3 regions of the Paenibacillus sp. FSL M8-0142 genome follow, and region 2 is predicted to be linked to each of the others. Evidence: riboswitches for the same ligand, from Rfam matches in the RefSeq annotation. Region 2 holds a riboswitch; each other region holds the start of a gene.
The links. A riboswitch is a leader RNA that binds a small molecule or an ion and turns the genes downstream of it on or off. The one in region 2 is predicted to bind cyclic di-AMP.

Region 1: it holds a riboswitch for cyclic di-AMP, as region 2 does, so the genes downstream of both, NSQ46_RS03450 (histidine kinase) here and NSQ46_RS12590 (C40 family peptidase) in region 2, are expected to answer to the same signal.
Region 3: it holds a riboswitch for cyclic di-AMP, as region 2 does, so the genes downstream of both, NSQ46_RS04710 (TrkH family potassium uptake protein) here and NSQ46_RS12590 (C40 family peptidase) in region 2, are expected to answer to the same signal.

The regions. Positions count from the first base shown of each region.
Region 1 is NZ_CP152008.1:779,625-790,351, reverse strand. It holds gene NSQ46_RS03485 (glycosyl hydrolase family 18 protein) at 1-2,160, opposite strand, end outside; gene NSQ46_RS03480 (nuclear transport factor 2 family protein) at 2,769-3,137, opposite strand; gene NSQ46_RS03475 (hypothetical protein) at 3,085-3,435, opposite strand; gene NSQ46_RS03470 (MerR family transcriptional regulator) at 3,510-4,286, shown strand; gene NSQ46_RS03465 (VOC family protein) at 4,361-5,173, shown strand; gene NSQ46_RS03460 (DUF421 domain-containing protein) at 5,228-5,842, opposite strand; gene NSQ46_RS03455 (sodium:proton antiporter) at 6,037-7,269, shown strand; cyclic di-AMP (ydaO/yuaA leader) riboswitch at 7,442-7,594, shown strand; gene NSQ46_RS03450 (histidine kinase) at 7,727-8,413, shown strand; gene NSQ46_RS03445 (TrkH family potassium uptake protein) at 8,406-9,794, shown strand; gene NSQ46_RS03440 (RidA family protein) at 9,994-10,377, opposite strand; partial or broken gene NSQ46_RS03435 (AraC family transcriptional regulator) at 10,448-10,727, opposite strand, start outside.
Region 2 is NZ_CP152008.1:2,650,702-2,661,428, forward strand. It holds gene NSQ46_RS12570 (glycoside hydrolase family 88 protein) at 1-744, shown strand, start outside; gene NSQ46_RS12575 (glycoside hydrolase 43 family protein) at 758-2,344, shown strand; gene NSQ46_RS12580 (AraC family transcriptional regulator) at 2,408-3,250, opposite strand; gene NSQ46_RS12585 (glycoside hydrolase family 28 protein) at 3,493-5,061, shown strand; cyclic di-AMP (ydaO/yuaA leader) riboswitch at 5,436-5,569, shown strand; gene NSQ46_RS12590 (C40 family peptidase) at 5,573-6,049, shown strand; gene NSQ46_RS12595 (stalk domain-containing protein) at 6,392-7,651, opposite strand; gene NSQ46_RS12600 (2Fe-2S iron-sulfur cluster-binding protein) at 7,886-8,275, shown strand; gene NSQ46_RS12605 (AraC family transcriptional regulator) at 8,495-9,361, opposite strand; gene NSQ46_RS12610 (L-fucose isomerase) at 9,563-10,727, shown strand, end outside.
Region 3 is NZ_CP152008.1:1,029,311-1,040,037, forward strand. It holds gene uvrC (excinuclease ABC subunit UvrC) at 1-1,396, shown strand, start outside; gene NSQ46_RS04705 (type II CAAX endopeptidase family protein) at 1,368-3,056, opposite strand; cyclic di-AMP (ydaO/yuaA leader) riboswitch at 3,348-3,494, shown strand; gene NSQ46_RS04710 (TrkH family potassium uptake protein) at 3,558-4,898, shown strand; gene NSQ46_RS04715 (TrkA family potassium uptake protein) at 4,915-5,589, shown strand; gene NSQ46_RS04720 (LysR family transcriptional regulator) at 5,611-6,537, opposite strand; gene NSQ46_RS04725 (succinate dehydrogenase cytochrome b558 subunit) at 6,799-7,467, shown strand; gene sdhA (succinate dehydrogenase flavoprotein subunit) at 7,744-9,489, shown strand; gene sdhB (succinate dehydrogenase iron-sulfur subunit) at 9,505-10,269, shown strand; gene NSQ46_RS04740 (AAC(3) family N-acetyltransferase) at 10,388-10,727, shown strand, end outside.

The DNA.
Region 1 (10,727 bases), 1.9 Mb from region 2:
CCGGTCCCCGCTAATATCCCAGCTCATGACCCCGGCGATATCAAGCGTTTTGACGAGGGATGCGGTGTACATCATTGTAGTTTTGTCATTGTACGTGATGAATACTTTGTTCTGATCATTATAGAGATAAGGCACTTTCGCATACTCGTTCCAGTATCGCTTATAACCGTTCTTGCCGATATAATCGTTCTCAAGATGGCTGAAGTCGAACAGGGCACTCTCCCATGTTCCGACGCTTGAGCCCCCCTTGCAAGCCTGGTACTGCCCATTCGGTCCGCATCCGTCCCAGCCCTTGCCATAGTAAGGAACGCCGGCAATCAATTTATGCGGAGGCACGCCGCCGTTCAAATGCCCCATCAGCCCGCCGAGCACATGATTTCTTGCCGCCGACCGGGTTGGCAGGGCCTTATCATAGAAGAGCGGTGCATTATGGCGTCCTAATGTATCGGTCTTTCCGCTATAGTCGTATGTCATGATATTAATAAAATCGAGATACTGCACGGAATTCTCAAAATCGGCGTTCACCGTGAAATTGTCGCCTTGCCCCGACGCGATCGTCAGCAGATAGTACTTTCCGTCTTCACTGCCTGCTGCATCCAACGCCTCACGGACTGCTTTCATGAGCAGCGTGAAGTTTTCCTTATCCTCAGGTCCCCGGGAATTGGTCTCCAAACCGCCTTCCACCGGATATTCCCAGTCGACGTCCAGGCCGTCAATGCCGTATTCCCGCAGGAAATGGACCGCCGAGTTCGCGAATGCCCTGCGCGTCTCCTCCGTCCGTGCGATGTTCGAGAAATTGCCGGACCACGTCCAGCCTCCGACCGACACCAACAGCTTCAAATGCGGATTCGCTGCTTTAATCGATTCAAATGCCTTGAAGTTCTGAAAATCAAAGGTCGGATCTCCGATGATGATTTCTCCGTCATACACGTACCGGTTCTGGGCGGGAATGTTAGGATCTTCGCAGGCTCGCGCCCCGCTTCCGAACTTCTTCCAGCAGATGTCGGCAAAAGCATAGTTGATGTGCGTCAGCTTGGACACGTCCAAATCGTCAGGCTGCAGGTTGCGGGCATTGGAATCGGTACTCGCGGACCACGACGTGTAATACGTAATATTGTTATAATTGCTGCCAGGAACGACAGTCACCGCATCGCTCTCAGGAGAGGTCCACAGGCTATTTGCTCCCGTCACCTTGAAGGAATAGGTCTTTCCTTCTTCGAGCCCAGCAACCGTATACCGGTTCTGCTCGCTGGTGCCGATCTTTACGCCATCCTGGTAAATATGATAGGTTGTGGCGCCAGGAACCGGAGCCCAGCCTAGCGATACCGTCGACCGCGTCGCCGTTACAACTTGCAGCCCCTCAGGCTGAGCCAGCTCGCCCCATGTGATCGTAACCGTATTGCTGTTCGCGGACGTCTCGAGCGCGCCGTTCACCGTTCGCTGCGCCCCAACCATAAATTTATATGTCTGCCCTGCTTCAAGAGGGGAGTAGGTCGATGAGGTTGCGGTGTTCTCCCAGGTTCCACCTGCCCATGCCCCATTGACGTAAATGTCATAGGCGGCGGCACCCGGACTGGAGCCCCAGTCCAGCGTCACGGAATCCTCTGTTACGTCCGTAATTTTAAGACCGCTTGGCGGCGTTAACGGAGCTTCTTTATACTCGGTGACATCCTTCGTTGTCGTGAACTCCAGCACATTGCTCTTATGCTCCTGTTTCGTATCTTCATTCCATGTAATATAGATGCGGTAGGTGGTTTCCGGGGATAAGCCTGTCACGGCCCGGGTCCAATAGTTCCCCCAAGTCAGCCATTTGCCTGTATCGGCATCCCACACCTGAATATTGTTATCGTCCTCTTTAGGTCTGAAATCCCACTCAAAAATCGCCATATTATGGGAGACGCTGACCAATCTTAGATTTTGCGGGGCTTTCGGATCCTGGTTAGCTGCTATATCGTTCATGGAGGTCGGACTCTTGCCGTACGTGGAATTTGTTACCGTGATGGGCTCCGCTGACAAATCCGCAGCAGGAACCGTTGCCGGAGGGGGAAGATCGCCCTCTGCAGCATATACTGACACAGCAGGGGCAAGCGGAGTAAGAACTAGGAGCAGGACAAGCACCCCAGTGAGCCATTTCGAAAACCTTTTGATCATGAATGGCATGACCGTTTCACCTCAATTTCTCAAATTTCGATTTGCAAAAGGATACAGCATTTTTCATAAATGTCTGTTCTGTCCGTGATGTCATCGCATAACCGGCTTGCAGACGTCATAGCCCAAGCCGTTAATCATACATGAAACGTCTCTGCTTGGCGTTCATCTTGATGACTGGTCCAGCTTCGCATGGTGATCGAAATCCTGCGATAAATGAAAGCGGTTACCGTTTTTATCTCAAAAATATGTACGGCAGACTCATCTCCCTTCTCCATGTCCAAACCTTCAACCTTTTGGCCCCGAGCCCTGCTACAGCCTCCTTCCCCGGCTTTCAGCGGTTTATTGAATTTTAAATCTATTTGTATCATGGAACCTTCCCTAGAAATTGAGAAGGGATACATTTCCATAGATTAGGGATAAAATCTTGTAATTTTATATTCTGTTAATAAATTCAAATCTCAGGAGCGTCCAGCCTCAAGGAAGCAAGGCTCCTAATCAAACGCTTTATGTACAGACCGTTCTATTTTCGGTATTAATGTCCTGGTAACAGAAAAAAGCTGTCCTAAGCAGACAAGCTACTTATAGGACAGCTCCCTTCACCTATATAGACGATTCCTCTACTTCAGCGGGCTAAGATGCTCATGCTTCAGCTTCCAAACTCCTTCCCCGGTCCGCACGAAAACATTGGTCGCTCTTCCCCTGCCGGTAGTAAACTTGCCTTGAGCATATCCCTCGTAGCGGTAGGTATAGATGCAGACCGCCGTCCCGGAATTCTCGGCAATCCACTTCACGTCGTCAGCGTAATAAACCTCGTCCCGAACGACGTCCCAGGCATGTTCGAAGTAAGCGCGGATCTCGTCCTTCGTAACGCAGCTGCGGTCCGAGAACCAGTAAACCGCATTCTCATCCAGCAGTTTAACCACTTGATCGAAATCATGGGTGTTCGTTGCCGATATGTATGCTTCCAGCGCTTGTTGGTATCCCATAAGTGTCTTCCCCCTCCTCCTCTCTCCTCGCCAAATCTCTTCCAAAACCTTTTGCTTTCGCCTTCGGCCCAATTCGTTCCATTCGATGATAACGGCGGATGTTCTTCTTCTCCTGCCCATCTCCAATAAATATAAAGCTAGCTCTCATCATGGAACAACCTATTTTCTCTGAAAAATTCTTACGCCTCCTAATGAAATCCCAGGTCTGCATCTCTACGGATTGTGCTAAGATATGAAGCAATACGAGCTCATTATCAAGAGAAAGAATGTCAACATGATCGTCATGAGACTTGTTCACAGCTTGCCGTCCCCCATACTCCGGCACAGACCTAACGGGACGAAGTGAATCCCTCCGAATACAGGTGATTGCGTATGATGAGTATTGCCGATTTCGCGGAGCGCACAGGCATCGTCCCCAGTGCTCTTCGCTTTTATGAATCCAAAGGAATATTAGTGCCTGCAGAGCGCCAGGCCAACGGCTACCGGACTTATGGCGACCATCAAATCCACGAAGCGAAGCTGGTAAACAGCCTCCGTCAAGCGGGAATCAGCCTTAACGACATCCGAGGTTTCCTTGAATCGGATGAGGAGACACGCTCCCGGCTGCTGGAGCGCTGGCGACGGGAGGCGGAAGCCCGAATTCTCTCCGTACAGATTGCAAGCCAATATCTGAACGGAATGGAACCGGGGCCAGGCAGTCTTCATCTTGTTAGATGGGACGAACCCCTGACCCTGCTATGGCAGCCTTATGAAGTCCATAAGCCTGTTCATTCCTATTCGCTGGCTTGCGAGCATGCCCTTCCGCAACTGCGTCAAGCAGGCATCCGCCCCCAAGGAACCGGCCTGATCCGGGTCCTGGATTCCCGGGAGTCCAGCGTTCTGATCGAAGTCGGCTACCAACTGGGCCGGGATCCTAATGCAAAATGCCGTTCACAATCGCTTCCACCCGAAGCATACTTGGAAACCTTGCCTCCTACCTTGTTCGTCTCCGTCGACAGCTCTTGGGAAGATATCTTTATCTGCATGCGGACGATCCGATTTTTGGAGAAGTTCGGCTTTAAGCCTTCCGGCAAACGGATCGAGCGGCATTTTGAGGACTCGGACTCCTTCGAAATATTAATTCCCGTCATGCAGTCAACCATGGGTTGACCTTCAAGTAACTTGAAGGTTTATACTGGGTTTGTTCGTTCCCAAAACTTTCTTGCTAAGGAGGAGTTTCGTAAATGCCTGCGCTAAAGCTCGATGATTTTGATGGAGGATTTATTATTGCCCCTTGGGACCGGTTCAAGGAGCTCATCACATGGTACAGCACGCACTTGGATTTGAAAGTGACATACGAGGAAGATTTTCCGGTCGAAAAAATGGCCACCCTGACATTCCCTGCACTCGGCTGTATTCATATCAAGTCCGTAGAGCATGGGCATCCCCATTTTGCGGTGGATTGGGGCCGGAACGGAAATGTCCGTTTTTGCTTTACGGCAACCGACCTGGATGCGGTACATACATACTTTCGCAATCAGAACATCCAAGTGACTGAAATTACGGAAGGAGCCTTCGACCGCACCTTTGACTTCTACGACCCGGTCGGCAACCGATTAACAGCGATCGAGCCCGAACCCGGGACCGAGGAATGGGTTGCCAAGGCCCCTACGGCACGCTTTCCATTTCAGGCTATCCCCCGCTTTGGCGTCGATAATCTGGAGGATGCGATCCAGTGGTATGAGACGAATCTGGGCGGCAAGGTCGAACGGATTAGCGAGGACGGCACTTCCGCGATCGTGATCATGACGAACGAAGGCGCGCCGGTCTACCTTGAGACTGCCCGTCCCGATCACACCAAGGACAGGCTGACGGTCGCTGCACGGCCGTACTGGGTGATCCGAAAAAAGGCCGATTTCTTCGAAACCCATAATCGCTTGAAAGAACAGGGCTGGCATGTTACGGATTTCGCCGGGAATCCCAAGACGCTGGTACTGTTCCACACCTACGATCTGTACGGTAACCAAATTAACATATGGTGTTATGAGGACTGTTAATTGCAAGCAATTTGATAAGCCAAAAGGCACTCCCTGAAGCAGGGAATGCCTTTTTTACTGAAGCCGCTTATTATTTACGTGCTCGTTTCCTGCCTTGATTTCACTAAACAAATTAACCTCCGGATCAGGAGTCTTTGGCTCAACAGCCGGATGTCCTGTACCTGCTCCGGTAAAGTATTGAGATAGCAAATCCTCCAACTGTGATAAGGTTACCGGCTTTGCGGAATCCTGCAGTTCATAACCAAGCAGTCCGTTGGGCTCGATCGTAGCCGTTTTCACATCACTTCGTTTGGATATCCCCTGCTGCCGCAATTTCATCTCAAGCGCATCCACGGTTAACCTTAGCTTTTTCATATTCTGCAATTGAAGCTGCCCATTCTCTATAACGATAACGGCTGGTCCCTTTATCCACCTCTCAAAACGGCTCCAACGCACTTGCATAAATTCGACCAGGATGAGAACCAGAATAAAGACCAGAGCCGCTGCAAAGGTCAGAACTAAGTTTTCTTCGGCGATCGGTTGAACGATGATCGTTCCGATGGAAATCATCGTAATGGTTGTGGGTACGGTCATTTGGGAGATTGATTTTCGACCGGATATGCGGAGCACCAGCATTCCAAAAATAATTAAAATAAGGGATTTCCAGATCTCATTCCATAGCTCATTCATAGACTTGTCTCCTCAATCGTTCAATGATTCCCTTATGTTTTGGTCAACGAGTAACCATCTTATGCATGCCCTTACTCATTTTGATGGATAATATTTAACTAGTCCCTCTCTTCCCCATTATTTTGGTTTGCGAATCGCGTAATTTCGGATACAATCAATGACTGAAAAAATTATCCTGAGGCGAGGGGTGCTCTATGCATCATTTCAATGAGATCTTCGTTCAATTGTTAATTTTGCTTGCGATATCGATGGGGGTTATCGCATTGGCCAAAAAAGTAAACCAGCCTTATTCGATTGCGCTCGTTGTGGTAGGTTTGCTGCTCGGATTGCTGCATATTCCCGTTTTGGACGAAGCCGAAACTTTTATTACGCAATCCAATGTATTCCAGGCGATCATCATCTCCTTGTTTCTGCCTATCCTGCTTGGCGACGCCACATTAAAGCTTCCTTTCTCCCACTTACGGCAGCAGAGCAAGCCGGTGGTTGCTCTGGCGATCGGCGGAACCTTTCTATCTTTCCTTATTATCGCACTGGCGATGTATGGAATCATGGGACTGCCTTTACCTGTAGCTTTTACCTTTGCAGCGCTTATGAGCGCAACGGACCCGATTAGCGTAATCTCCATCTTCAAATCCCTTGGTGTTTCCAAGAAAATGGTGACCATCATCGAAGGGGAGTCGCTTTTCAATGACGGCATCGCCGTCGTGTTATTCCAAATTTCATCCGTATACTTGCTCTCCTATATAGAGATGGGCTGGGCAGGCATAGGCAGCGGGATCTGGCTCTTTCTTCAGTTTAGCTTGGGAGGGATTGCGATTGGAGCCATCCTCGGCTTTCTGTTCTCACAGCTCATTCGTTTTTATGACGATTATCCGCTGGAGATTGCCTTTTCGATGTTGTTGTTTTTCGGAAGCTACTTTATTGCCGAGCACTTTCATGTCTCGGGAGTTATCGCCGTCGTCGTAAGCGGCTTGATCTTCGGCAGCTACGGCAGCCGGATCGGGATGTCCGAAACCACGAAGATGAATATCAATTCGTTCTGGGATGTCATTACCCTGGTTGCCAATTCATTGATATTCCTTATGATCGGCCTAGAAATCAAGCATATCGATTTCACGGATAAATGGGCGCTGATTATCGCCTCCATCATTATCGTGCTGATTGGAAGAACGGTCGCTGTTTATACCAGCTTGAGCTTCCTGCGGAAATTTCCGTCATCCTGGAAAGCTCTGCTGAATTGGGGCGGCTTAAAAGGGAGCTTATCGATTGCACTTGCGCTAAGCCTGCCCGCCTCCTTCGAAGGGCGCGACGATATCCTCGTCCTTACATTCAGCGTCGTCCTGTTCTCGCTTCTTGCACAGGGGCTGACGATAAAACCGTTGGTTACCAAGCTTACGCTGTCGAATCCCGTCAAGGAGACCGAATAACTAACTAGAGCAAGATCGAATATTTATTGAAAGTCCGAAACCTCGCGAGGGAACTCGCGTAGAATACCTAAGTATAGATTAAGCTGCATCGTTTCAATAACGTCACATGACACTTCGGGATCAAGGTTTACATTTAGATCTACCTAGCTTAGTATATACTACGATAATCTTATATTATTGATCGCTTAATCCCCACCACTTGGGGAGCGGGGGAACCAGCGAAGCCGCTAACGGCTTCAGGGGTGAATTCTTTCCAAGCCGGAAAGAACGGGGACTCTCAGACCCGAATCCGACAGCTAACCTCGTCAGCGTCTCGAGAGATAACGCCCGTGCAACTTTGACTTGTTTATTCGGAACACAGTCCAAAGCCTGGAAGCAGATTGTCTCTGCTACCGGGCTTTTTTTCCTTGGGTTCAGAAGACTCAAGCCGCTTGATCAGAAAGGAGCAGATGCATTCATGATACATCATGAAAAAATTATGGTGTGTGTTTATTATGGGCCGAACGGCGAACGGCTGATTCGGAGAGGAGGCGAGCTCGCCAAACTACTGCAATGTCCCCTCTATGTGATGAGCGTCATTCCCTCGGCTGTGGATGAACTCGATCTCGAGCAGGAAAAATTCATGGCCCTTTGGCAAACCATCTGCGATGAATATGGAGCTTCGTTCATCACCAAGCCTAATGATAATCGTCATAAAGCTTCGGACATCATCGCCGAGACCGCCAAGCATTATCAGATAACGCAGCTGGTCATCGGACAATCCGGCCAAACACGGTGGCAGGAAATCACACAGGGTTCATTCGTCAATGAGCTGCTTAATCGAATCGGCGAGACGGATCTGCACATCGTGGCTGTGCAGCGAATGGATCAACACATCGTGGAGACTCACGAGCGTGGAATTCCGGTTACGGTTGTCAGCAAAGATGGACTATATCTGATCCGTAAAGGTGAAGACGAAGGGGACGTTGTCGCGGAGGGGCTGTTCTTCAAGGAACTGAATACGGATTTCGAAACCGGTTTGTTGCGTATAAAAACCGATCGGGAATTCAAGTATTTAAAGGTAAGTCAGGGGAAAGTCGCAGACACTTCGTTTTTCCTAAGTCAAGCATCAACACCCCTTGACCATGAGAAGGATTATGGATAGTAACGCAACAACCCAACGATCCGCTCCCAGCAAAATCGAAATGTTCATCAACAAACAAAAAAGCAATATGAGCCCCCCTCAGCTCATCCTGATCGTATTTACCATCTTAATCTTGATCGGTACCTTGCTGCTCGCGCTTCCACTGTCCTCCGCCAGCGGTACATCCGTAGGACTGCTGGATGCATTATTTACTGCCACTTCCGCAATCTGCGTGAATGGCCTAGTTGTCGTGGATACCGGGAGCGTCTACTCAACCTTTGGCCAAGTCATCATTATGATATTGATTCAAACCGGCGGGTTGGGCTTTATGACCTTTGGTGTCATGGTTGCCATCGTGTTAGGGAAAAGAATCGGGTTAAAGCAGCGTCTCATGATTCAACAAACGACCCACTCCACATCGGCACAGGGACTGGTCAAACTATCCCTGTATATGGTGCTGATCTCATTTGCCTTTGAAACGCTCGGAACGATTCTCCTCGCCATTCGATGGCATGAGATCGGCTGGGGACAAGCACTCTATTATGGACTTTTTCATTCCGTCTCTGCCTTCAACAACGCCGGTTTTGCCCTTTGGTCGGACAGTCTCTCTTCCTTTGTCGGCGATCCTGTCGTCAACATAACGATTGTCTTGCTCTTTGTTATTGGCGGACTCGGGTATATTGTCGTTGTCGATCTGTTCCGCAAGCGCTCTTGGAGGAAGCTGTCCCTTCACTCCAAGATTGTCATTCTTGGAACGGGCATCCTATGCGTGTTCGGCTTTGCAGCGATTCTCGTACTGGAAAGCTGGAATCCGGCTACCTTCGGGCATTTGAACGGAGGCGAGCGGGTGCTCGCAGCATTCTTCCAGGGCATGACCCCAAGAAGCTCCGGGTTTAACACGATTGACATCAGCAGCATGCTGGCGGCTTCCCAGTTCATTATCATCATTCTGATGTTTATCGGAGCAGCCTCAGGCGGAACAGGGGGAGGCATCAAGATCAATACGCTTGTGGTACTCATACTGGCAACCATCCAAACCTTCCGTGGCGGCGGCCAAGTCCATGCCTTCCAGCGCAAAATTGCGATTGAAACGGTCTTGCGCGCACTAGCTGTCGTTATGAGTTCATTGGTAGCCGTACTTGTCGTTGCCCTCCTGCTCACGGTATCCGAGGGAATGCTGGAGGAGCATTTTCTAGAGGTTCTCTTTGAAGCGACTTCGGCCTTCAGCACAACCGGGTTGTCTATGGGACTCACGAGTGAGCTGTCTCCTGCCGGCAAATTCATTGTGATTGTCACGATGTTTGCCGGGCGGCTGGGTCCATTAACGCTCGCTTATGCGCTGGCTCAGAAAAAACGCTCCTCCAAAATCGGGTATGCGGAAGATCATGTGCTGATCGGTTAGATAACCTACAAGAATTAATAATAACCTTCCGCCTCTCTGTATCAAGGGTTAAACACACTAAAAATAGGATGCCGGAAATCGGCATCCTCCTTATTGCACTAGTATTAATCCGTTTCTTTTAATGAAGAAGGGACGGCTTCCTCGGCAGTCTGATCCGCTGAATAGCTCATCTTCCTTCCCCTTTCCCTTGACGAGAGCATCACTTCGCCGCGACGGCTTCGATCTCAACGAGCAAATCCGGCGAAGCGAGAGCTTTGACAATAACTAACGTTGTCGCCGGGGGAGGGGTAGGCAAGGAACCTGCCCCCGCCTCCATGAAGGCACCAAGCAGATTTTCATCCGTTAAATAGATCGTGGATTTTACGATATCGTTTGCATCCATATCTGCGTCGGCAAGAACTTTATATAAATTGTTGATCGCCAACTCCGTTTGTTGCCGAATATCATTGCCGGGAACTCCATCCGGACCTACACCCACTTGACCGGAGATGAACAGCATGCGCTGGAAAGACGTGACCTCAACTCCATGATGATAAATGTTTGAAGAGGCCATTCCTGGAGGATTAAATTTTCTCAACATCATCCCATCTCCCTTTTGTTCCATATTTTTGCATAGCATATTAAGGACTCGTGCTCAAAATCGGAAGAGTGCTCTAGACTTTTCTTACGGGGAACCACAGTTCAACGGAATGTAGCCCTGCTATTTCGCCGTAGATTTCCAATTCCATTCCATCCACCTGCTCATAGCCTGACGTTGGGAGCCATTCCGTATAAAATCGCCGGTACATCGTCTCGATGGTTCCACCGAACGCATCCCAAGCAATGGGTTCCGAGGGGAAGATCGCCCATGTTTGTGCAGGAATCGTTATGGTAGAATATCCATTCGTGTTACTGGTTTCGCTTTTAAAGGCACACAGCATATACGGAAAGGTA
Region 2 (10,727 bases):
GGTTTTTGGCACAAAAAAGTATATCCATTTCAGATGTGGCTGGATGGGCTCTATATGTCTTCGCCGTTCCTGGCTCAGTATGCCCAAACCTACAACCGCCCCGAATTGTTTGACGAGGTGGCACATCAGCTTCTGCTGGTGGAGCGCAGAACCCGGGATCCCAAGACGGGTCTTCTGTATCACGGATGGGATGAAGCGAAGGAACAGGTTTGGGCCGATCCGGAAAGCGGGCGGTCCCCGAACTTTTGGAGCCGGGCTTTGGGCTGGTATGCGATGGCGCTTGTGGACAGTCTGGAGTTTTTCCCGATAGATCATCCGCAGCGCGGTACGATCATTGGCATATTCGAGCGCCTAAGCCGAGCGATGGCACGATGGCAGGAGAAAGAGAGCGGGCTGTGGTTCCAGGTGCTCGATCAGGGCTTCCGGGAAGGCAATTATCTTGAAACCTCCGGCTCCTCCATGTTTATTTACGCTTTGGCCAAGGGCGTTCGGCTCCAGTACCTGGAGCAGCCTTCAATGCCTGTTGCGGAGCGGGCGTACGCCGGTTTGATTCAGCGGTTTGTTGAGGCCGGCGCAACCGGCGTGCATCTTCATTCCATATGCCATGGAGCAGGGCTGAGCGATGACCGCAACGGCTCGTATGAATATTACATCAGTGAACAAGTGGTGTCCGATGCCCAGATTGGCGTGGCGCCTTTCATCCTTGCCAGTCTGGAAATGGAGCGGTTACTAGATTCGTTATAGGAGGAGGGACGCGATGATGCACTCATCGTCAATACTGCAAGCATTACAGAACAAACCTTGGCTGTCGGACCAGGGAGACGGGACGTTCGTGAACCCGGTGCTTCATGCGGATTATTCGGATCCGGATGTGATCCGGGTCGGGGACGATTTCTATATGACGGCTTCCAGCTTCGGCCATCTGCCGGGACTGCCGATTCTGCACTCGAAGGATCTGATTAACTGGAGGATTATTAATCATGTGCTGCCCCGAATGGAGCTGCCGGGCTATGACGTGCCTCAGCATGGGAACGGCGTGTGGGCTCCGGCCCTTCGGTTCCATGACGGCAAGTACTGGGTGTTCTATGGAGATCCGGATGTCGGCATTATGATGAGCACAGCAAGGGACCCGGCAGGCAGCTGGACGCCTCTGCATCTGGTTCAAGAGGGGAAAGGCCTGATCGACCCGTGTCCGTTCTGGGACGATGACGGCCAGGCCTACCTGGTTCACGCGTTCGCCAAAAGCAGATGCGGCATCAAGCACCTATTAAGAATGTGCCGGATGTCCCCGGACGGAATGCGTCTCTTGGATGAAGGTCAGATCGTTTTCGACGGTACCGAGCGCCATCCAACGATGGAAGGTCCGAAGATGTATAAACGGAATGGCTATTATTATATATTTGCTCCCGCCGGGGGTGTATCTACGGGCTGGCAGACCGTGCTTCGATCGACTGCGGTCTTTGGCCCCTACGAGGATAAAATCGTACTGCATCAAGGCGATAGCCCGATTAACGGCCCGCATCAGGGCGGCTGGGTAGAGCTCGCTTCGGGCGAATGCTGGTTCATGCATTTTCAAGACAAAGGGGCATACGGGCGAATCACTCATCTGCAGCCGATGCGCTGGGTCGATGATTGGCCGCAGATCGGTATCGATGCGAATGGGGACGGGATCGGCGAACCGGTTCTTCGTTATCCGAAGTCAAACGTCGGCGGGGAGCATGCGATTCAGGCGCCGGATGACTCGGACGATTTCGAAGGAGCTGAGCTTGGCCTCCAGTGGCAATGGCAGGCCAATCCCAATCCGGCCTGGTACGCATTCGAGAGGGAGAGCCATTTGCGATTATTTGCCTTCCCGGTGCCGGATAACCAGTCCACCCGCACGATCTACGCTGCCCCTCACTTGCTGATGCAGAAATTCCCGGCAGAAGTATTTCAAGCTGAAGCGAGGGTGGACGGAACGGCACTCAAGCCCGGTGAATATGCGGGCCTGATCATATTCGGGCGAACCTTTGCTTATGTAGCCGTTCGGATGAAGGAGGACGGATCCGGCATGGAACTCCTCCGTGCCGAAGGAAACGACCAGGCGGAACATATTGTGTGGTCCGGTGGATTGAGCGAAGGGAAAGTAACGCTACGGGTGACGGTTCTTCCTGGAGCTATATGCCGCTTCGAGTACGCCGGCGCTGACGGTCCTTTCGTGCCGTGCGGAGATAAGGAGTTCGAAGCGGAAAAGGGGCACTGGGTCGGAGCTAAGGTAGGATTGTTTGCGGCGAGCCGAGAGGATCACTTAGACAGAGGGTATGCGGATATCGACTGGTTCCGGGTTGGAAGAGGAGAGAAATAGAAGCTGGAAGGGCTGCTCCTAGACGGGGAACCCGGCATTGGATCAGCCCGAACGGCCCTGAGGCTATCCATGGCGCTTACGGTATTGAAGGGGCGTCGTGCCTGCGATTTTTTTAAAGGTTTTATTAAAGTGGGCAATATGCTCAAATCCGGTTTGCTCGGAGATGAATTGTACGGAATCCCGGCTGCTCACAAGCATCTTCTGGGCTTCACGAATCCGTACCACCTGCAGGTACTCGCGAAAGTGAAAGCCTGTCAGCTTGGTGAACACTCTGCTGAGATAGGAAGGGCTGATGTAAAACTGCTTGGCGATCTGATCGAGCGTAAGCCTTTCATGATAGTTGGATTTGATATACTGGGCAATCTCCGAAATTTTCTGGTGCATCGGATGCTCATATTCTGGGGGCAGCGATTGGAGCGAGGTCTCGATCCGGTGCAGGCGGATGAGCAGCTCGTTCATCCACGCGCGAACCAACGAGCCGTAATGTGCCTGCCCGGATTGACATTCTGCGAGCATCGAGAGGAGCAGCCGTTCGATGTCGGGCTGATGCTTCAACGGAATGCGAACCAGCCTGGATGTCCCGTGATCGAGCAGCTTGGCGACGCCGGCATCGCCCTCTTCGATGAAGCTTCGGGAGAAGCCGATCAGCACCCGCTCGAAGATCAGCTTATCGGAGCTTGCGGTCGAATGCAGATCATGCGGGTTCACGATCATCATATCCCCTTTTTTGACGGTAAACACATTATCGTCCATGAAGTAGACCCGCTCTCCATTAAGCAGATAATACAGCTCGAAGTAGGGATGCTCATGCGGACGGGGCATGCTGCTGGAACCGTTTCGTGACATGTATTGAATGGAGAAATCATGATCTCCGATATGGTACTTAGGCTGCAGCCGGTCATTCATTCTCTTTAACTCCTTTGCACACGAGGATCCCGATCCTATTGTCATTCGTGAAGCCTCTGATGCCTGAACAGGTCGCAGACAACGGATACGGCCAGTTGGGTTCGTAGAAAATTATATAACATGGCTGCAGCCGATCTTCAAGGGCTTTGGCTGCAATCGGCAGCATTTTTTATAAGCGCTTACATCTTCATGCGGTATCAATCGAATAAGCAAACTTGAAACTTACTAAAGCGGAGGTAAGCATGAAACAAACAGAAGAAGCAATATGTCCCGACTTGCCTGTAATCCCGGAATACACAGTAATGATCACTGACTATGGCGCAGTAGGAGACGGCGTTTACGACAATACCCTGGCATTTCATCAAGCAATCGAAGCTTGCGCAAAGGCAGGAGGGGGGAAGGTGGTCATCCCTCCGGGGATCTGGCACACCGGTCCGTTAACCCTGCAGAGCCGGATTGAGCTTCACGCTTCTGCCGGCGCGCTTGTCATGTTCAGCAAGCAATTCGAAGCTTATCCGATCCGGATGTCTGCTTATGAGGGCCGGCAGATGTTCCGCTGCCAGTCTCCGCTCGATGGAGAAGGATTGGAGGATATCGCAATCACTGGCAGCGGCATCTTTGACGGAGGCGGCGAAGCCTGGAGGCCCGTTAAGCAAGGGAAGCTGACGGAAAGCCAGTGGGATCGTTTAATTCATACCGGCGGTGTCGTGGATGACGGGGGACTGTGGTGGCCAACGCCGGCTGCCCGGGACGGGATGGAGAACCTGGCCCGGATCGAACAAACAGGCAGCCGGAATCCCCAGGATTATGAGCCTGTCAGAGACTATCTGAGACCCAATCTGCTCAGCTTGAGAAACTGCAAGCGGATTCTGCTCAACGGCCCTACCTTTCAAAACTCCGCAGCCTGGTGCCTGCATCCTTGGGCATCGGAGCAAATTACCATTCAGAACATTACCGTCCGCAATCCATGGTATGCCCAGAACGGGGACGGACTGGACATCGATTCGTGCAAATACGTGACCGTGGAAAACAGCTCGTTTGATGTAGGAGATGACGCGATCTGTCTGAAGTCCGGAAAAAATGAAGCCGGGCGCCTGCTGGGAAAGCCGAGTGAGCGCATCAGCATCCGGAACTGCACCGTTTATCACGGCCACGGCGGGATCGTTGTCGGCAGTGAAATGTCCGGGGGCATCAAGGATGTGCACGTATCCGATTGCACCTTCATCGGCACCGATATCGGCATCCGGTTTAAAAGCTGCCGCGGACGCGGCGGCGTGGTCGAAAATATCTTCATCGAACGGATCCGGATGCGGGAGATCGACGGGGATGCCATCTCCTTCAATTTATATTACGAAGGGAAAGCCGGCTCCGGCGAATACCAAGCGGAAGCGATGCTCCCCGTTACCGAGGAAACCCCCGTGTTCCGCAATATTGTTATTCAGGATATCGTCTGCAGCGGCGCGCATACTGCGCTCCTCATCAACGGCCTGCCGGAGATGCCGGTGGAGAACGTGACGGTGATGCGGTCGGCCATCACAAGTCGGGAAGGCATTGTATGCCGCAATGGAAAGAACCTGACGATTCAGGACATGGTCCTTCGCAATCAGGAAAATCCGCTGCTTCTTTTTCACCAGAGCCGAAATGTACAGGTGGTGAACGTCAAGGGGGAAAGCGACTCGCTGGATGACCGCTTGCTTGTGGTTACCGGGGAACGGTCCGGGCAAATCGAATGCTCGGGGCTGCATGCCGATAGGGCAGGACAGATTATGATTTCTTCTGAAGTGGAACCGGAGGAGGTCGTGATCAAGTAGCTTTGCTGTTGGATGCATTAAGGTTTAGAAGAGAGGTGATCGAATTATAACCGTTGCAATCTCAATATGATAAGGAGGTACGCCATTGAAAGCTGCAAAATGGCTGAAGCAAATGCTTGTTCTATCGATGAATTTGCTAGAACAAGAAGCCGGCCCCCCTAGGTGTCGGCTTCTTGCATGGAGGATTTTTCGCCGCACTTAGAAAACGGAAACAATTTTAACATAAATGTCATGACTATGTGACCTTTCATATAGTAAAAACACTGTTAAAACTCTTTCGATTCGACGGCGATATCTAAAAAACGATAGATTTATCGGATATTATTGACAGTTTGCTAGCTTGTATACTATATTAAGAAAGGGTTACAAAATGTTAATGAATTTTGCCGAATTTCGCTAGAGAAAACGGGGGAACCGTCCTGGGTGAATTATTCTTGTAGTAGAGGGAATATAGGTGACCTTCAGCCGAACCCTTAGCTAACTCCGTAGGCATCGAAGGAGAGAATATATTTTGAAGAAATTGGTCATTTCTTTGCTAGGATCCGCAATCATTTTTTCTTCCGGTGCCGTGACAGCGTTTGCCGATCAGCAGCCTAACTTTCAGCAGCAAGTGAAGCAGTTAGTAGGAACACCGTACAAGTGGGGCGGAACAACCACAAGCGGATTTGATTGCTCCGGATTTATTCTGTATATGTTCCGTAACTTTGATCTTGACCTTCCGCGCACTTCCCAAGGACAAGCCCAAGTAGGCGTGCATGTAGACCAGGAAGAGCTGCGTGTCGGTGATCTGGTATTCTTCAACACGAACGGCAAGGGAATTTCACATGCTGGCGTTTATATTGGAGACGGGCAATTCGCACATGCTTCAAGCAGCAAGGGTGTTCGAATCAGCAAGCTTAGCGACTCTTACTATAAGCCACGTTATGTTACCGCACGCCGGGTGTTAAGCCAAGAGGAATATGCGAAGCTGGTAGGAAGTGTTAGCTAGATCAGCTCATCTTTGATCTTGATCCAGCTCTCTGCACAATGATCGTCTTGTAAGTCCTGGTAAGGAATTCTATGATCGATTTTCAGTGATTGCACCGAATACATACATAAGTCTTGATGATGACCTCTGTATACGACAGAGGTCATCTTTTTTTTGTGCCGGTCATGTGGAAGATTGGCATCGGCTAATTCATAGCCTGTGTCGTTTCAATGGCTGTCAGAGATGCTCGGTTATCACGGAAGCATTGAACAAGCGAACAGGCTGCAGGTCCATAACGACCGGCAGCCTGTGTAGTGATGATCGGAAGGATGGACTCATCCACGCTTCAACCTTTATTACGGATCACTCTTTGATCACCGCTTCGTTCATGGCGCCTTCGATATCATCACCGTAGACTCTGAATATACCGAGCCGCCACAATGCCGCACCTTTCAGCTGATAGCGCTTGGCCAGACCAAGCTTGTCGTCGATGGAGTTCTCCGTTTCGCTGCCCAGGCTAATTCCAAGCAGAAGCTTGTCCTTAGGGGCTCCGGCATCAAGTGCAAGCTGAATAGCCTGCTGCACTTGCGTGTTCGGTTCCGGCTTCCGGTCTTTGGTGCCAACCGGGTGATACTGGTATGCCATGATAATTAGATCGTCGGCAATCGATGCAAGCGTTTTGTAATCATAGCCTTTATAGGCGCTGTTTAACGGAGGTACGGCCAAGGACAGGGCAGTCCCTTTCGGCAAGGCAGCTCTAAGGTCCTTCACGTATTGGTTCAGCAGCTTCTGCTGGGAGGCGGCATCCAGCTTGAAGCCCAATCCTTCGAAATCCAGCACGACCCCGCCGAACCCATTGTCCGTAACGGCGGCGGTAATCCCGTCGATCGATTTCATCCGCAGTGAGGCGTCGCTCATCATTTTTGTCAGTTCGCCGTTACCGTCCAGTGCATATACCATCAAATAGGGCTTAATGCCCTGTCCTTCCGCATCGGCCACAAGTGTCTGGGGCGTAATGTCTCCGGCGGCTTCCGGCATGCGGTATTCAACCCCTTGAAGGGTGAATTCGCCGTTACGGTCAATTCGGCTCCAGCCAAAGGCGACGGAATTCATCCATTGAATAATATCCCGCTCCTTGAAGGATTCAATGGCATAGAAGGCCCGCAGATGCATTTTGCTTTTTGGTGATTTGAGCGATACGGTGCGCGTTGCCTGATTCCACCTTACGGAAGCCCCGAATTGGCTGCTGAACGAGCTGAGCGGAATCAGCACGCGTCCTTCGCGCATGATCGGCGCTGCGGGCAGCTTGACGTTCTTCTTATTCACCACGGCGGTGGTGCTGCCGACTCTGAGCTGAACCTCGGTTGTGTTATCGTTGCCGGTCTTTACCGCCTGCACGGTTTGGGTCTTGCTGTTCCATTTGATGTCGATGCCCAGTGCCTCGCCCACAGCCCGGAAAGGCACGTAGGTTACGCCTTTCTCAATTCGCGGAGCCGCATCGAACGCAAGCGGAACATCATCCAACAGAACGGAAATGGTTGGTGCCGCATGGGCTGGATGATGATCAGCCGCGGTTCCGAGCAGCGACAAAGAGAGCAGGGAGGCGGCGGCCAGCTTTCCCAATCGTTTTGAGTATCCGATAATAATCTCCCCCACATTCTATGAAAGATAAATGAATCTATGAAACGGTTTACAGCAATGATAGTATAGCAAAATATTGGTAGAATACAAAATAAATAAATAGAGCGGTTTTCAAATGATGTCTGCGTATAGACGGTGTGAGAATAGCCCGGCTTTCGAGTATAATGGTAAGCGTAAATGGAGTGAATAGTTCCAGGCATTTTAGGAGGATATATCGTGTTTAAATTCTGGAGGAGTAAAAAGAATAGCCATTCGGCCGGTCATCCGTCTGCATCCGGTGGACAGGAGCTGGAGGAGGCTGTTCCCGACAAGCTCATCGAGCTTTCCGGTCGGGAGGTTCACAAGAGCGTTGCTCCCGTGCTTGGGATGACGGTGCTGGATCTGGCCGAGCGGAACGATGTGGATTGGAACTCTTTTTGCAAAAGAGGCACGTGCGCACGCTGCCGATGCCATGTAAGCGTTGGTGTCCAGCATTTGTCGTCACCGAATCAGGCGGAGGAACAGAGGCTGGACCCCGAAGAGCTCGAGGAAGGGTACCGGCTTGGCTGCCAAAGCCGGATCGAATCGGTCGGCCCGATCAAGATTAAGCATGCCCCTTATTTTTAGTAGAATATTTGTACCTTTTGGGTTCAAAAGTGACCGTCCCTCGTCTAATAAATTTTAATGATTGCTCGAGACTCGCTTACAAGGACCATTCGTGCCTCGGCACGAGTCCGTTGTCGGCGGGGGAAGCCGGCAATCCTCGTCACGGGATTGCGCTTGGCGGCCGCATTCGCCGCATAAACGTCAAGCAGGCAGCCGCATCTTAGCGGCTGCCTGCCGGCGTTATTCCGTCAACTGGGCTTGCCGCCGCTGACTTTCCCGATAGGAGGATGGCGTCTGCCCGGTTATTTTTTTGAACAGCATGGAGAAATACTTATCATTCCCATATCCGACCTGCGACGCAATCTCGTGCACGGGGGCATCGGAATCCGACAGCAGACGCTTCGCTTCTTCAATCCGCTTGGAGATTAAGTAGTTGAAGGGCGAATCGCCGAGCTCCTTTTTGAATAGATGGGATAAATAGTGCTGACTGACATACAGCGTGTCGGCGATGTCCTTCAGACTGATGCTCTGGGTGTAGTTGGCATCAATGAATTGCTTGGTTCTCAGCGCAATTTCATGCTTTCCTTTCAACGCCTGGAATTGGTGCTTTACGTCGATAATCCGGTAAATGACCGTAATCAGCGACATAAGCAAATTCGTGCTCAGCGTTTCATAGCCAAGAATTTGAGAATCGCATTCTCGAATGATGTCCGAAAGATAGCTCTCTACCTTGTATGCGTACTTCTCGCATGAAATAACCGGCTCCACGTACGGAGGCAGCAGCATTCCCTGAGGAACGCCCTCGATATGCAGGGAATCGACTCCGCAATAGATGACTTTAAAGGGACTGCTTCCTGCCGACTTCTCCTCATGCGGCACACCCGGATTGTAGATGGCCACATCTCCTTTCCGGAGTTCGTACACCTTGCCCGCGATCCTGAATTCGCCGCGGCCTTCCACGACATACAAAATTTCGCAAAAATCATGGATCTGCGGCGGACCGTAAAAGAAGTCTTCATCCACGACCTGTCCGGCAAAGAGCAGCTGTGGATTTTTCTTGAATCGGAATTGATCGCTTCTGCTGTGTGATATTTCAATCTTCGGCACGTCGTTGTCCCTCCCCAAAGCGAAACTTCCTGTCATTATTATACTGCATAATTGCGTTATCTCGAAATCGTTTTCAGTTCAAGGCCGGCGGTTCACTGTTTTGCTGAATATCCATGGCAACAAAGCAATATAGTGGGTTATCCCGCATATCGAATCTATTTACAATGTGGATATAATCAATGATTTGGGAGGCGTGGCATTATGACGATTGAAAACGATTACAGATGGAGAGACGGATTTCCGAAGATCGGAATCCGGCCGACGATCGACGGGCGGCGAAGAGGCGTGCGGGAATCCCTCGAGGAGCAGACGATGAACCTGGCCAAGGCGGTTGCGGCGCTGCTGTCGGAGCAGCTCCATTATCCGAACGGCGAGCCGGTGGAATGCGTCATTGCCGATACCTGTATCGGCGGAGTGGCCGAGGCGGCGGCAGCCGAGAAAAAATTCAAGCATGCCGATGTCGGTCTTACGATCACGGTGACGCCTTGCTGGTGCTACGGAACGGAAACGATGGATACGGATCCTTCCAGACCGAAGGCGGTCTGGGGCTTTAACGGCACGGGCCGTCCAGGTGCGGTCTATCTGGCAGCGGTGCTGTCCGCTCATGCTCAAAAAGGATTGCCTGCATTCGGTATTTACGGCGAGGATGTGCAGGATGAAGGAGACGCCCGGATTCCGGATGACGTGCAGGAGAAGCTGCTGCGTTTTGCACGTAGCGGGCTGGCTGCTGCCATCATGCGCGGCCAAGCGTATCTGTCCATGGGCTCAGTGTCGATGGGGATCGCCGGCTCGATTGTGGACGACAGCTTCTTCCAGGAATACCTCGGCATGCGGAATGAGTATGTCGATATGAGTGAATTTACCCGCCGGTTGGAAGAGGAAATCTACGACCCTGAGGAGTACAAGCTGGCGCTTGCGTGGGTGAAGGAGAATTGCGTCGAAGGACCGGACAACAACCCGCAGAAGCTTCAGACGTCCCGTGAACGCAAGGACTACGAGTGGGAAACGGTCGTAAAAATGACGCTGATTACGCGCGATCTAATGATCGGTAATCCACGCCTTGCGGAGCTGGGCTTCGAGGAGGAAGCACAAGGACATCATGCGATCGCATCAGGCTTCCAGGGGCAGCGTCAATGGACCGATCACTTCCCGAACGGGGACTTCCTTGAAACCATTCTGAACTCCTCCTTCGACTGGAACGGCAAGCGTTCGCCGTATATTGTGGCGACGGAAAATGACAGCTTGAACGGGGTCGGCATGCTGTTCGGTTATCTGCTTACCAATACGGCTCAGATTTTCGCGGACGTACGGACATACTGGAGCCCGGCTTCGGTTGAACGGGTGACCGGCTACAAGCTTGAAGGGA
Region 3 (10,727 bases), 1.6 Mb from region 2:
TATCGACACCTTGATGGAGAAGCAGAAGATCACCACAACCGATACCCGGGACCGTGACGTATTCGGTTATGCCGTGGATAAGGGCTGGATGTGCGTGCAAATTCTGTACATGCGCCAGGGGAAAATGGTGCAGCGCAACAAATCCATCTTTCCGTTCTACGGCGACGCGCACAGCGATTTCATGTCCTTCATCGCGCAGTACTACAGCGAAAACCCTGCCGTGCCGCAGGAAATCCTGCTTCCGGGGCCGGTCTTGATCGAGGAGGCCGACTCCGATGCGCAAGACAGCATCGCGGCCAAGGATGATTCGATATCGGAGGGAGCAGGCAGCCGAGCCGCTGCTTCCAACGAGAGCGGCCCGGCCCAAGGCACCGGTGAGGGCGATACCGCTGGATCGCCTGCCTTAGCAGTCGCTGAGGACCCGTCCGGCTCAGGTTCGGCCGGCGGTCCGGAAAGCCCCGGGCAAGGGGAGGAGGCCGAACGTCTGGCCGCCGCGACAAAAGCCGAGAACGAGCGGGCGGAGGCTGCCGGCCTGGTGGACGCCGCCGGAGGTGCAGCCGCCTTGCAGGAATGGCTCGGCGTTAAGGTCCATGTGCCGCAGCGCGGCTTAAAGCGCCAGATGGTCGGGATGGCGATTGAAAATGCAAAGGTTGCGCTGGATGAGAAATTCCGCTTAATCGAACGAGATGAGGAGCGGACATCGATTGCCGCGGCCAATCTCGGCGAAGTGATCGGCATCGAATCCCTGAACCGGATCGAGGCGTTTGACAACTCGAACATACAGGGAACGAATCCGGTTTCGGCGATGGTCGTGTTTACAAACGGGAAACCGGATAAGAAGGAATACCGGAAGTACAAAATCCGCACCGTGCAGGGGCCGGATGATTACGAGACGATGCGTGAGGTCATCCGGAGACGGTACGAGCGGGTGCTGAAGGAGAATCTGCCGCTGCCGGACCTGATCGTGGTCGACGGCGGCAGGGGACAGATATCGGCTGCGATCGATGTGCTGGAGAATGAGCTGGGACTGTTTATTCCGGTCTGCGGGCTTGTGAAGGATGCCAAGCATAGAACGGCGCAGCTGATGGTCGGCGATCCGCCGCAGCCGGTGTCCCTGCCGCGGGACAGCCAGGAGTTCTACCTGCTTCAGCGCATCCAGGATGAGGTCCACCGGTTTGCGATCTCCTTCCATCGAGAGCAGCGCGGCAAATCGATGGTTTCGTCCAAGCTGGACTCGATCCCGGGCATCGGCGAGAAGCGGCGGAAGCTGCTGCTGAAGCATTTCGGCTCGATCAAAAAAATAAAAGAGGCTTCAGTCGAAGACTTTAAGCCCCTTTCGATCGGTGAAAAATTAGCTACAGATATACTCAATGCCCTTCGTGATGAGGAGTCGTGACATACGGCTTCTCTTTTTTTGTTGGATTCAAGCGATAGATCACGTAAGCCACGATTGCCGGCAGCACCATATAGAACAGGCCGATTAGCACATTAGGGGCCCCTTGAAGCATGACCAGGCTGATTCCCATGAGAATGCTGTTGAAGACGACATGCGAGAACATGGCCGCAATATATCCGTATTTCAGGAAAATATAGCTGAACAGCAGGCCGATAATGACCAGCTCAATCGGGCGGGATACGACTGGGTAAATCGGATACAGCGTATGGCCTAGCGCCCAGATGATCGAGGTGATCAAACTCGCGACAAAGGTGCTGCGCACGATTTTCTTCACCATTCTAATGCCGAACAGCCGGTATACCGCTTCCTCCGAAATGCCTGCCAGCCAAGCCATCAGCGGAAACAGCCATGGATAGAGCATGTTGTAAGGCGACTGCGAGGCATCGGTCGTGGACCAGGTGTTCAAGGTCAGGCCGAGCGCGATGAAGATCAAGGACTGAATGCCGAGCAGAATGAGGGCCCACAAATAGCCCACCTTCATGCTTTCCAAGACATAGCGGCCGTACCCGGGCTCCTTGGCACGCGGCCACGGATTAAGCCCGTCTTCCTTTCGCCATAGACCGCTTCCGCCGACAAGCGAGAAATAGAGCAGGGCGGAGAAGACGAGGGAGTAGATGGCGTAGAAGATCATCATCCCGATGATGCCGGTCTCGGACATTCCTTGTGCCTTAAAGACCGGAACCAGGTTGTACGTATTCAGCATCTGGATGACAAACAACAGGACGGACAGCAGGATACCGCGCTTAAACGAGGTATAGGCTCTGGTCTTGACGCTGTAGACGATGGCCAGGATACCGAGCACAAGCGTAAACAAACCGTACCCGACCAGCGTCAGCAGCGTTGCATCCTGCGTCTGCTTGTTCACATAGGCAGAATGCGCTGCCGGAACCGAGAACGCGGGCTCGAAGGAACGCAGTGTCCCATGTTCAAAGGTAAACTCCAGCTGCAGCCTCGAATCCCCGATGGCGGCTTCCGTGACGGTATATCTCAGCTTAGGTTCGCCTTCCCGGGTAGAAAGCTGCAGCTGCGTCGCATCGTATCCGGCCCACTTGAGCCACGGCTCCGCGAGCGCCTGCTTCTCGGCCAGCGTCATGCCTTCCTCAACCAGAAGCAGCATTTGCTTCCGGACCTCCCCTTGATTCAGCTCGATCCTGTCGTAACTGGAGCGGGCGGAATCATAGGAGAATCCCGCGATGCCGGCATTCTGCATATGCACATCCACGTTCAGCGCATCGCCACCCGGCAAGGTGAAGCGGACGCGGTATACGTCATATGGGTATTTGGCTTCGTAATTCTTGTTATACTCCTTTAGCTTCTTTTCCTTGGCCAAATATCCGTACAGCTCGGAGTTGGACTGGTATGTAACAAGGGGGGGTTGCCCTTCGGAAGCAGGAAACCCTAAACGTTCGCGCGCGAACCGTGACGCCGCTTGCGCAGCCTCATCCTTGGAAATGATTTGCGGATAGGGCGTATCGGTCGACTCGAAGGAAGTGGATGGGAGTACCTGGAATATAAGAAACAGGATCAGACCGATGATGGCCGGTGCGATAAGCTTCTTTAGGTTAGGTGTCAGCTTCAGGGGCTCTTCGGCACGGTTCATGAAATTCCTCCTCTTAATTTTAGTGCTTTCCGATATGAATAACCGGCCCCGCAAAAAGCGGATCATAGAGTCAATATAACATACATATGAAGAACAAGCCCTGCTTATCCCAAAGGGCCAATAATGAAATAAAACGCTGAAAATGAATGAAAGGTTTCGAAAACGTTAGAGAACCATATCCTTGTACTCTTGAATATGCCCAATTCGCGCTCATTTAAAGACTTTTTGGTAAAAAAACGACGTTGGGTTCGCTTCCGGATTGCGTTATAATCACATCATGCTTCAAGGAACCGAATAAACCAGCCGAATTTCGTAATGAGAACGGGGGAACCATGTAATTGGGGTGAATTTCATGATCTCTTTCGGATCATGGATAGGGCGGCCTGTGATAATGCCCGAATCCGTCAGCTAACCTCGTAGGCTGTTGCACAGGAACCAGACCGTGAAGGGCACTGTTTTCCAGTGTCTTTTTTCTTTGATTTTTTTGGAGAAGGTGAAACTTTGAACTCAAAAATGAAGTGGCTTAAGCTGTCACCTCCGCAGATCCTTGCGCTCGGTTTTGCGGCGGCGATCCTGGTCGGTACCATTCTGCTCATGCTGCCCGTATCCAGCAGGACCGGCGAACCGATCAGCGGGATTGACGTCATGTTTACGGCGGCTTCCGCCGTCTGTCTGACCGGGCTTGTTGTCGTGGATACAGGCACAAGCTTCAGTGCTTTCGGACATACGGTGATCCTTCTGCTCATTCAACTCAGCGGGCTCGGGTTTATGACGATGGCAACCCTGTTCGCCCTGGTATTCAAGCGGAGGATATCGCTCAAGGACCGGCTTGTTCTGCAGGAAGCGATGAATCAGTCCTCCATCGAAGGGATCGTTCGTTTGATCCGGCGGGTGTTTATCTATTCCTTGACCTTCGAGGCGTGCGCTGCCGTACTGTTTACACTGCGCTGGGCATGGGATATGCCTATTGGAAAAGCCCTCTATTTTGGGGTGTTCCATTCCGTTTCGCTGTTTAACAATGCAGGCTTCGATCTGTTCGGTGATTTTCATAGTCTCACGGATTATGTCGATGATCCGTTGGTAAACATCGTATCCATGCTGTTGATCATATCCGGCGGCATCGGGTTCGTTGTATTATCCGATTTGATCGATTTCCGTCAAAAAAGGAAGCTGTCGCTTCACTCCAAGGTCGTTCTCTCGATGTCGGGGGCGTTGATCTTCATCGGGGCGATCATCATATTTATTTTTGAGTTCACCAATCCGTTAACGCTGGGCTCCTTGGACGGGGGAGGTAAAGTGCTCGCCTCGTTCTTCCAATCGGTCAGTCCGCGAACAGCGGGCGCGAATTCGATTGATATCGGCGGCCTAAGGCAAGCTACGCAATTTTTCATTATTATACTTATGTTTATCGGAGCGTCGCCGGGATCGACCGGGGGCGGAATCAAGACGACAACCTTTATGGTGATGGTAGGGGCCGTATTCGCAATGATGAGAGGGCGTGAGGACATCGTCTTATTCCGGTTTCGCCTCGCTCAGGAGCGGGTCTTAAAGGCGTTAACGATTGCGCTTCTTGCGCTGCTGCTCGTATTGACGGTATCCATGATCCTGTCCACGACAGAGGATGCGGATTTCCTGGAGATTCTATTCGAAACGACCTCGGCCTTCGGTACCGTCGGCTTGTCGATGGGATTAACGCCGGATTTGACGGTGTTCGGCAAAATATTGATCAGCTTAACGATGTTTGCCGGACGTCTAGGTCCGCTGACGCTGGCTTATGCACTCGGTCCGAAAAAGGGTAAAGAATTGTATCGTCATCCGGAAGGCAAAATGATTATTGGATAAGGAGTATAGGAGAGACATGAAACCAAAGCAATTTGCAGTGATCGGTTTGGGGCGGTTCGGCTCGAGTCTGGCACTGGAACTAATGGAACTAGGCTATGAGGTTCTCGGCATTGACCGGAACGAAGAGGTCGTCGAGGATATGAGCGAGTATCTGACCCATACGGTGGTCGCCGATGCTACGGATGAGGAGATGCTGAAATCGCTCGGCATCCGCAACTTCGACTGCGGGATCGTCGCGATCGGAGACGATATCCAGATGAGCATTCTGTCCGCCATCCTGCTCAAGGAGCTTGGCGTATCGACCGTCGTGGCCAAAGCGATTTCCGTGCTGCACGGCCGGGCGCTGCAGAAGCTGGGTGTGGACCGGGTCATCTTCCCCGAACGGGATATGGGAATCCGTGTGGCTCACCAGCTGGTTACGCCGAATCTGCTCGACTATATCGAATTATCTAAGGATTATTTGATCGTGGAAATGACGGTAACCGATTGTATGGACGGCAAGACGTTAAGCGAACTGAACACGCGCGTCCGTTACGGTGTCACGGTGGTCGCCCTCAACAAGCGATCCGGCATTATCGTCGCGCCGACGGCGATGGACGTGGTCAACGCCGGCGATGTTATGGTCGTCATCGGCTCCAACGACAATGTGGAGCGGTTTGAGACGGAAGTCGTGAATCTGCAGCAGAAATAATACAAAAAAACCTGACGATCTCTAGGTCGTCAGGTTTTTTCGCTGCTTCTCTTCCGCAAGGCTTCGGAAGAGCACCTCGGTTTCGTTAATCCAGCGGCGGGCGGCGCTGCTAAGCTCTGAAGCATCCCCGTAAATCAGGGAGGTCGTCCGCCGCGTCTCCATGAGCGCGGGGATGTGAATGTCCACAAGCCCGTTGTCGGAGAGCAGCTGCGGACGGAGGTATGATTTCGGAAGCAGGGCCGCTGCTTTGCAGGTCGGGATCAAGCGGACGATCGCTTCGAAGGAATCGATCTCCATCCGAATATCGGGCATGATGCCCCACCGGTGAAACAGGTCGTCCGTCAGCTTACGGTACCAGGTGCCGGTCGAGAAAATAATCATCGGAAGCCCCTGGAGGTGCTCGACCTCGACATCCTCCAGCTCCGCCAGCGGATGGACGGCGGGAATGACGAGCTCCAGATGATCGTCAAACAGGGGAATGCAGTTTAGTCCCGGTTGGTTGATGGAAGAGGCGACGATGCCGACATCCACCCGTTTATCCCTTACATAAGAAACGATCTCATGGGTTTTGCCGGTAATCAGCTTGATTTCCGCGGCGGGATGCCGCTCCATGAACGCGTTGACGAGCGGGGGCAGCGTCGTCTGCAGCGTCGTCAGGCTCGCGCCCAGATTAATCGAGATCTGCTCCCCTTCCCGATAGTGGGCGAGCGTCTGCATGAGCTTCAGCTGCTGCTGGCGCTGCTCCAGCGCAAAGGTATATACGATCTGCCCGATCGACGTCAGCTCAAGGCGCTTGCCGCGCCGGTTGAACAGGGGCAGGCCGAGCTCGTCTTCGAGCTTGGCGATCTTCCGCGAGAGCGCCGGCTGGGACAGGTTCAGCAGCTTGGATGCTTTATTGATGCTGGATTGCTCCACCACAACGGCAAACATGTCCAGATCTTCGAACATGATATTCCTCCATTATATATAGGATGGTGTTCCAATATCTACTTATGCGTATAGATTATAACGATTAATAATTATATTGCAATTCCCTTATAAGAAAAAAAGGAGTAACATGAAACATGACACAGGATGTTCACACGTTTGTGGAAAAAGGGAACATTTTGTCGTTGCACGCGAAAAGCACAGTGTAAGTAAGTGTAATTGTTCCGTAAATAGGTGAGTGAAATTGAAAACGCTGCACATTGGAAAGGGGAACGTCAACTGATGAAAGGGTATTATTCCAGAAAGCTGCATTCCTTACTCGGTGTCATACCGCTTGGAGCATTTCTGCTCAGCCACATGATATCCAACTTTCAGGCTTTCGAGGGGGGAAAGGAAGGCTTCAAGGGAGCCGTGAATTTACTGAACAGCTTGCCTCTTATCTTCTTCCTTGAGCTGTTCTTGATCTGGCTGCCGCTGATGTACCACGGCATTTACGGTCTGTACATTGCGTATCAGGCCAAAAACAACATCGGCAATTACAATTATGAGCGGAACATCCGTTTTACCGTTCAGCGGATTACCGGGGTTATTACGTTCGTATTTGTGATCTGGCATATGTACGACACCCGTTTTCAGATCATGATCGGCAAGATCACCCATGATGATCTGGGTGCCGTCATGCACGATATCGTGAGCAATCCTGTATTATTTGTTCTGTATATTATCGGCGTTGTATCGGCTACGTTCCACTTCGCGAACGGCCTGTGGGCATTCCTCGTCAGCTGGGGCATTACCGTCGGCCCGCGCGCGCAGCGAGTATCCACATACATTTGCATGGGCTTGTTCGTATTTATGAGCGTCCTGTTTATCCTTGCGATGACCGGATTCAGAAATTCCGAGTTCCAGGCTGCAGAAGCAGCGATCGATGTAGTTAAGACAGTCTTGGCTTAAAGTGCAAGTTCAAAAAGCCGGTTTTTCAGCACCGGAGCATATGCTTCCGAAGTGCGTTTTTTCAAAACGCTTTAGGTTAGATGAAGCTAGGGACGTCAGGAGCGGAGCGTACGTTTTGGGTACGTGAGCACTTGAAATGTTTCCGCAGGAAACATGCTTCGGAAGCTTCTACTTAGGCCCGGCTGAGTTCAAGATTCGATGCCGAGTTACATCTTGATACACTACGTGATCAAAAGACGACTTTTTGAACAACCTCTTAAAGGAGTGAACGTATAAATGGCAGCATCTAATATTATCGTAGTGGGCGGCGGCCTTGCCGGACTGATGGCAACCATCAAAGCGGCCGAAGCAGGAGCCCATGTTCATTTGTTCTCACTGGTACCTGTGAAACGTTCTCACTCCGTGTGCGCGCAAGGCGGCATTAACGGAGCGGTTAATACGAAAGGTGAAGGCGACTCCCCGTGGGAGCACTTTGACGATACGGTTTACGGCGGGGACTTCCTGGCGAACCAGCCGCCGGTTAAAGCGATGTGCGAAGCCGCTCCGGGCATTATTCACCTCATGGACCGCATGGGCGTTATGTTCAACCGTACGCCTGAAGGCCTTCTGGATTTCCGCCGCTTCGGCGGAACGAAGCATCACCGCACGGCGTTTGCCGGAGCGACCACCGGCCAGCAGCTGCTGTACGCGCTTGACGAGCAGGTGCGCCGCTGGGAAACTGCAGGTCTCGTGACCAAATACGAGAACTGGGAGTTCCTGAACGCGGTTATTGATGACGAGGGCGTATGCCGCGGCATTGCCGCCCAGGACCTTCGCTCCATGGAGATCCGGGCGTTCAAGGCAGATGCCGTCATTCTGGCCAGCGGTGGCCCCGGCATCATTTTCGGTAAAACGACGAACTCGGTTATCAACACCGGTACGGCAGCAAGCGCGGTATACCAGCAGGGCGTATACTACGCTAACGGCGAATTCATCCAGATTCACCCGACCGCCATTCCAGGCGACGACAAGCTGCGCCTGATGTCGGAATCGGCCCGCGGTGAAGGCGGCCGGATCTGGACTTATAAAGACGGAAAGCCTTGGTACTTCCTCGAAGAGAAATATCCTGCATACGGCAACCTCGTTCCGCGGGATATCGCGACTCGCGAAATTTTCTCCGTATGCGTGGACATGGGCCTTGGCATTAACGGCGAGAACATGGTATACCTGGATCTCTCCCATAAGGATCCGAAGGAGCTGGACGTGAAGCTCGGGGGCATCATCGAGATCTATGAGAAGTTTATGGGTGACGACCCTCGCAAAATTCCAATGAAAATCTTCCCTGCAGTCCATTATTCCATGGGCGGCATGTGGGTCGATTACAACCAGATGACGAATATTCCTGGCCTGTTCGCAGCCGGGGAATGCGAATATCAATATCACGGAGCCAACCGCTTGGGCGCGAACTCGCTCGTATCGGCCATTTACGGCGGCATGGTCGCAGGTCCGAAGGCGATCGAGTATGTTAAAGGCTTGAAGAAATCGTCCGAGGATATCTCCTCCAGCGTCTTCGACCGGTACACGAAAGAGCAGACCACGAAGTACGAAGGGCTTCTGAAGATGGAAGGCACGGAAAATGCTTACGTGATTCATAAAGAGCTTGGCGAATGGATGACCAACAACATGACCGTTGTCCGCTACAACGACAAGCTCCAGGAGACGATCAACAAGATCAAGGAATTGAAGCAGCGCTACCGCAACATCAACATGACCGATACGTCCCGCTGGAACAACCAAGGCGTGGCATTCACGCGTCAGCTGTGGAACATGCTGGAGCTTGCGGAAGCAATGACGCTTGGAGCCCTGCTCCGGAATGAAAGCCGCGGAGCTCACTATAAGCCGGAATTCCCTGATCGCGATGACGAGAATTTCCTGAAAACAACGAAAGCGAAATGGACGCCAGAAGGACCGCAAATCTCGTACGAAGAAGTGGATGTTTCCTTAATCCCGCCGCGTATTCGCGACTATTCGAAAGAAAAGTAAGAAGGGGGATTTACCATGGCTCAAACGGCAGCCGCCTCAAAGACAGTAAAATTTATCATCACTCGTCAGGACAACCCGGAATCCAAAGCGTATACAGAGGAATTTGAGGTTCCGTACCGTCCCGGCATGAACGTAATCAGTGCGCTGATGGAAATTCAGCGCAATCCGAAGAATGCGCAAGGCCAAACGACTTCCCCGGTATGCTGGGATTCCAACTGCCTGGAGGAAGTATGCGGTGCCTGTTCAATGGTCATCAACGGCAAGCCGCGCCAAGCCTGTGCGGCGCTGATCGACAAGCTGGAGCAGCCGATCCGCATCCAGCCGATGAAGACTTTCCCGGTCGTGCGCGACTTGGTCATCGACCGGAGCCGGATGTTCTCCGCCCTGAAGCGAGTTAAAGCCTGGATTCCGATCGACGGCACGTATGATCTCGGTCCCGGACCCCGCATGGCGGAGAAGAAGCGCCAATGGGCTTACGAGCTGTCCAAATGCATGACGTGCGGCGTATGTCTCGAGGCTTGCCCGAATGTCAACGAGAAGACCGACTTTATCGGTCCAGCGGCCATTTCTCAGGTCCGCTTGTTCAACGCCCATCCAACGGGCGAGCTGAACAAGGAGGAACGCCTGGAGGCGCTGATGCAGGACGGCGGCATTGAAGGCTGCGGCAACTCGCAGAACTGCGTACGCTCCTGCCCGAAAGGCATTCCGCTAACGACATCGATCGCGGAGATGAATAAAGAAACAACGAAGCATCTGTTCAAGCGCTGGCTCAGCGTCTAGAACCGAAAAGCTTACGAAATGGCAACAACAGCGCCTGACCGCTTGTATCATTCGCGGTCGGGCGCTGTTTTGTTGTACGATAATAGCAGAACTTTTTATCTAAAGGTGGTACGCACTCATGATTACAGAAAGACCGATTACGATTCAGGATTTGAGCCGGGACCTCGCCGCTTTAGGCGTTAAGGAAGGGATGACGGTGCTTCTCCATTCTTCGCTTAAGAGCATCGGCGGATGGATCGTCGGCGGGGCTGAAGCCGTCATTCTCGCGCTAACGGAGGTGCTGGGTAAGAAAGGAACGCTGGTGATGCCCACACAGTCCCCGAACTTGACGAACCCGGAGACCTGGGGAAATCCGCCCGCCGATCCGAAATGGTGGCAGCTGATCCGGGACAGTATGCCTCCCTTTGATCCCGATGCTACGGTAACCTCGGGAATGGGGGTTATTCCGGAAACGTTCC